Regions from separate parts of the uncultured Oceanicoccus sp. genome, predicted to be linked through region 2. Evidence: predicted binding sites of a transcription regulator. Region 2 holds the regulator's gene; the other holds the start of a gene.

Region 1 (3,192 bases), on a different contig from region 2:
GGGCGCACCCATAAACAGCGCAGTGCTTTTAGGCAACGAATTCTTAAGGTGTCGCTAGATGATTTAAAGCGTGTTGCCAACACCTATTTGACGCCGGATAGCGCTAGTATTGCAGTCATTACCAATCAGTCCACTGCAGAACAATTGAATGATTTTATAAAAAATCATGGCATTGAGACCCAGACTGTTTAGATATCACTATGATCGCTTCGGCATAGCAAAAAAAAAACACAACAGCAATAAATTGGTCATTGTCGATATTAACATGTAACACTCTTGACGCAGGGTGACAGATTTACTAACAGACAATAGATCTTAGTAATTCGTGGGGAAACCCACGATACACCAAAAACCGTAGACGCTTGGTTTTTTCTTGATAATTTTTTGACTCACCCTGACCAAATTTTTTCAGATAGACCTGACGGGCCAAACTCTCCCACTCCTCAGAGGCTTCATTCAGATAGTTATTAATCAGCTGGCTACTGACCTGCTTTTGTTCAAGCTCGCGGCGTATCCTTATTGGCCCCTTACCCTGCGATTTACGGCCATTAATAAAAGACTCAACATAACGCTCATCACTTTGCAGATTTTCATTTTTAAGAATAAGAATCTGATCGAAAATCAGCTCAAGCAGACTTGCTTTCTCGATAGCATAGCCATAATCAGAATAACGAAGGAATTTGGTGCTAAGCTTGTTCACTAACTCTTGGAAGGCATGTTCCCTTCGCGCCAGCAAATCCATTGCTGCACACCGAATATCCATGGGCTTTATTGTTTTGCGTTTGACAAGCGCCGAGGCCTCATCATCAAACAATGCCGAAGCCTCTAACTCTATTTCAGACATGCTTAAACTAAAAGCCGTGATTTATTCAGCAGCTTCCATATCCTCAACAACCTGTAACTCAGGCGCACCGGTAATAGCACTACCTAATAACTCGCTACGAATTTTGCCTTCAATGGCTTCGGCAACATCGAGATTATCGAGCAGGTATTTAGCCGCATTCGCTTTACCTTGGCCAATTTTGTCACCATTGTAGGCGTACCAGGCTCCGGCTTTATCAATCAAGCCCTGTTTAACACCAAGGTCAATAACTTCACCCATACGGTAGATACCTTTACCGTACATAATTTGGAACTCAGCCTGTTTAAAGGGCGGTGATACTTTGTTTTTAACCACCTTGACGCGAGTTTCGTTACCAATCACCTCATCACCATCCTTAATGGCACCAGTGCGACGAATATCCAAACGGACAGAAGAGTAAAATTTCAAGGCATTACCCCCAGTTGTAGTTTCCGGGGAGCCAAACATAACGCCGATTTTCATACGAATCTGGTTAATAAAGATAACTAGGCAGTTAGCGTTTTTGATATTACCGGTCATTTTCCGCATCGCCTGTGACATCATACGTGCCGCCAGACCCATATGTGAGTCGCCAATATCCCCTTCAATTTCGGCTTTGGGTGTCAGTGCAGCCACAGAGTCGACAACAACAACGTCAACAGAGCCGGAACGTACTAGCATATCGGTAATTTCCAATGCCTGCTCGCCGGTATCGGGCTGGGATACCAGCATATCGTCAATATTTACCCCCAGCTTTTCCGCATAGGAAGGGTCTAAGGCATGCTCCGCATCAATAAACGCACAGGTGGCACCATTCTTTTGTGCTTCGGCAATAACGCTAAGGGTCAGTGTGGTTTTACCAGATGATTCAGGGCCATAAATTTCAACAATACGACCTTTAGGTAAACCGCCTATACCTAAAGCGACGTCCAAACCTAGAGAACCTGTCGAAATCGCTGGAATGGCTTCTCGCGACTCTTCGCCCATTTTCATAATCGAACCTTTACCAAATTGACGCTCAATTTGGGACAGGGCGGCTTGTAAAGCTTTTTCTTTGTTGGTATCCATAATCGCTCTCTCTTCTATCGTTGGCTAAATATCGTTGCTGGGCACAAGTGGATTGATAGCTTGCGGCGGGTACCTAGCGAAATATTAAGTCTGTGTGGCCCGATTTCGAAACACTGTACACATAAACAGTATCATAGACAATCTTTTTTTATCTGCAAGTACTATTTTTTATTAGGCTCGACGAGAGTGTTGTTTCAGAAATTGCTCAACCTCGGTAAAGGCATGTTGTGCTTCGGGAACGTGGTCTACGAACAGATGCCAGACGTGGATTAACCCTTGCCAGACCTGTATCGACACTGGCGAACCTGCCAAGCACGCTTTATTCACATAACGTACGCTATCATCCAGTAACATTTCACTATCACTGACATGCACCAGAGTTGGAGGCAAGTTGGCGAGATCGGCAAAAACTGGCGATATACTGTAGTGCGAGGGCCGAATGCGCGTTTGTAATACGGTGAACCATACCCGAAGGATTGGAGGAAGCTTGATCAATTTACCCGCCAAGGGCGCCAACATGACATCGCTGGTGACATTAGCATAAAGGCTAGGACTCGAATAAGTGCTATCGGTTAACGGCGCCAGAGCCACGATAGCCTCAGGCATACGCAAACCCTTGTCACGAATCCAAAGACTTAATGCCAACGATAAATTCCCACCCGCTGAGTCACCGGATAAATACAGGGTATTTAACGGACAAGACCCCTCCGGGCCCTGTTCAAGAATCCATTGATAGGCAACACGACAGTCGTCAATACTGGCTTGTCGCCGATGCTCCGGCAGCAAACGATAATCCAACGAGAATACAGCACCACCCGTAATCTTGGCATACCGTGCAGTAATCGCCCGATGGCTTTTTGCACTGCACATAAAAAAAGCACCACCATGAATATAAAGCATTCGGGTCCGGTGATCCGCATTGGCCGGTACCAACCACTCACCTTTAATACCCTGACAATCAACAGCGATAATCTCACCATCAAATTCAACAGCATCACCCAATTGATCCAAGCGTTCGCGCATGGCGTGCAAATTGCCCTGCTTATGACGCTTGGTCTGGCCATTCATAATTCGCAACAATGACGCTACCGCAACAGCATGCTCCTCGCTGGGTCTGGCGCCTTTATTCATGACCTCGAAACGAGGGTGCTGATATCGAGATAAATCTTCCCCCTGAAAATAAAGCTGCGTAACAATAAATAAAAGTAATAAAACACCAAAGACTGACAACAACACAATCACGACTGACCTCCATATATCAACATGCCCACATCGACAGCATT
Region 2 (3,192 bases):
CTGCCATCATAGTCATAACAAGGATTAGCAGGATTGACCAACCTAGCTGAAGGCAGCCGCCAGTCATCATAACCACCGTATTCTAAACCGCCGGCCCAAGCTTTGGCCTCGGGCCAGCTCAGGTCACCCTCATTATCGTACTGAGAAGTTTTTGCATAATTAGCATCCTGCAACCAGGTAATATTCAAGACACTATCGTAAATCAAGCCATTACCACGGTCATACAAGGCAGCTTCAGCATAAAAGGTAACAGGGACAAGGCAAGCAAGGACAAAGTGAGGTCTAAACATAATTAAATCCTTTTTATATTTCGATATTTAATCCGTTAAACATTTACATGGTATCATTTAATCCAAATCATAATACAGCCTTGCATAGATCAAATAAGACTTTGAAAATTGTTTGTAATAACGTAAATTAAATTATTACTAATTAAACTCAATTAATATCGAAAAAAACAGTTGGTGTTATGTACAAAGAAATCCGCTTCGAAATCGATGGCCCTTGTGCCACCATCACCTTAAACCGCCCAGAACAACTAAACGCATGGACACTCTCTATGGGCGATGAGATTCGCAGAGCCTTTGCTACTGCAGAGCAAGACACCAATGTTGTAGGAATTATTTTTACTGGTGCTGGCCGCGCCTTTTGTTCTGGGGCAGATCTAAGTTTGCTCGACGGCGTCTCTTCAACTGATCTCAATGATCATGCTGGCTCAGCCATGCCAGGCGACAAGACTATTGGCACCAGCTATCGTCAAACCTACTCCTATATCGCTTCTATTCGCAAACCAGTGATTGCTGCCATTCATGGCCCCTGTATTGGCATGGGTATCCCCATTGCACTATTTTGTGATTTACGCTTTGCTACACCCGAATCTTTTTTTATGACCGCTTTCGCCCAGCGAGGCTTAATTGCCGAATGGGGTAGTAGCTGGTTACTGCCACGTATGATTGGCAACACTCATGCTATGGATATGCTGCTATCTAGTCGCCGCGTCTATGCTGAAGAAGCCAAAGATATGGGCATGATCAATCGCATTTGTGAACAGTCAGAATTAATCAACGAAGCTAAACGGTATATTGCCGACCTTGCTGACAGTTGTTCACCCTACTCTATGGCGATTATTAAGCGACAACTACATCAAGATTGGATGAATAGTTTAGATGTAGCGCAGAATAATGCGATGGATTTGATGTTGGCGAGCTTTGCTGGTGAAAACTTAAAAGAGGGTCTTGCCGCCATTACAGAAAAACGTGCCGCAAAATTCCCACCACTTAAACTTGACGATAGTGACTAGCTATTCACTAGCCATTCACTACCTCTCCACCTCCCTATTTTGATTATCTTGCTTTCTGGTTAAAGCTGCTGGACTGATTATTACAAAAGCTTGCACAATAAGATTTACTGTATATAATCACAGATACTGTATATAAAACCATACTGGTAGGCCGTCCAGCTACCAATGTGGCCGTACTACTGTCTACATGCAAGCAAGACAACATCAATCAATCGATTGAAAAAAAAGGAGCAGCGTTATGACCAAACTGACACAACGACAAAATGAAGTGCTCAATGTCATAAAAAGTCATATTGAAGACACCGGCTTCCCCCCTACCCGCGCAGATATCGCGCGTGAGTTGGGTTTCAAATCCGCTAATGCAGCTGAAGAACACCTTAAAGCGCTTGCCCGTAAAGGCGCTATCGAAATGATTGCCGGCGCTTCACGCGGTATTCGTATTCCAGAAAATGATGACGAGAGCGGCATCCCTATCGTGGGTCAGGTGGCTGCCGGCAACCCAATTACCGCACAGGAACATATTGAAGATTACTGCCAAATGCCACCCTCATTTTTCAGCCCCCATGCTGATTATTTTTTGCGGGTACGAGGCGATAGTATGATTGATATTGGTATTTTTGAGGGTGATTTGCTAGCGGTCCACAAAACCAAAGACGTACAAAACGGTGAGATCGTGGTGGCCCGAATTGATGATGAAGTGACAGTAAAACGCTTGAGAAAAACTCGCAGCAAGCATCAAATACAATTACTACCGGAAAATCAGGATTATCAACCGATTGAAGTTGACCTGCGTTATCAGGACTTTGACATTGAAGGGCTAAGTGTAGGCGTGGTCAGAAAACAATAGCTAGAAAATCAACAGCAATGAATAGGTCAAAAATTCATACAGGAAATTAGGCCTGATCATTGTTATTCTATATCTGCAGCATTTATTTAGGCTTAATCTTCCCCGCTGCAAAACTGATGGATAATTAACTTACACTCGGAGGGATTCGTATGGGTAAAAACAGTAAACAAACTTCAAAAGATATTGCTTCACTAGCGGCCAAAACACTGAGAGAACCTAATGCTTCGGAAATTGCAAAACAACTTGCAGGAGCCGCCTTGTCTCAATCAAGCACAAATAAACAGACAGGGGATTCTATGGAAACTATCCTCAATCACTTCGCCAAACACATTGGTCTGCAACAATTTGGGTCTCCAGTCTCTATCAGTGGCGTTGAGCCTACTAAGTAAATATCTTTATCATTGACCTAGAAATTGCTCCGCTGTGAGGTCATAGCAAGTGCTATCCAAATCGGCCACCACCGCTAAGCTGGTTCGAGCCTTGGGTAGTTCATAAGCAAAAAAGAATTTAGTCGCGGCTAGCTTTCCGGTATAAAAATTCTTATCACCGGCATCGCCATTATCTAAACCTGCACAAGCGGCAATCGCCTGTTTTAGCCACATCCACGCAATCACCCCATGCCCCATGGCATCGAGAAAAATGGTGGCATTGGCCAGCGCCAGTGCTTTATCGTCACAATCTACCACTGCGGCGATGGTCTGTTCAATTTGATCAAAGGTTGCTGTTAGTTGCTGACAATAGTCTGACAACTGAGGGTAAGTGGCTGCGGCATCAATTGTCGCCAGTATCTCCTCACGCAAAATAGCCACGGCAGCACCCTTATGCATTTGTACCTTACGCCCCAAGATATCCAGACCCTGAATACCCCAAGTCCCCTCATGGATATGGTTGAGTCGGTTATCGCGATAGAGTCGCTCCACTGGATATTCGCGGGTATAGCCGTAACCACCCAATACCTGTATGGCAAGCTTATTGGCTTCTAAGCAATACTCCGATGGCCAAGATTTACAGATCGGTGTAAGCAAATCCAGCAATAAACTCATAC

The links. Region 2 encodes LexA, which represses DNA repair genes until DNA is damaged. Its sites were predicted from a motif close to ACTGTNTNTANANACAGT; they were not measured.
Region 1: a site for LexA is predicted at 2,022-2,039, ahead of recA (recombinase RecA). Genes of this name have one in related genera too.

The regions. Positions count from the first base shown of each region.
Region 1 covers NZ_CAXAHB010000004.1:13,590-16,781, forward strand. The annotation lists gene AACP44_RS00910 (insulinase family protein) at 1-192, shown strand, start outside; gene AACP44_RS00915 (regulatory protein RecX) at 299-844, opposite strand; gene recA (recombinase RecA) at 866-1,909, opposite strand; gene AACP44_RS00925 (alpha/beta hydrolase) at 2,081-3,151, opposite strand.
Region 2 covers NZ_CAXAHB010000090.1:2,080-5,271, reverse strand. The annotation lists partial or broken gene AACP44_RS08200 (hypothetical protein) at 1-290, opposite strand, end outside; gene AACP44_RS08195 (enoyl-CoA hydratase-related protein) at 470-1,300, shown strand; gene lexA (transcriptional repressor LexA) at 1,539-2,147, shown strand; gene AACP44_RS08185 (hypothetical protein) at 2,297-2,536, shown strand; gene AACP44_RS08180 (acyl-CoA dehydrogenase) at 2,546-3,192, opposite strand, start outside.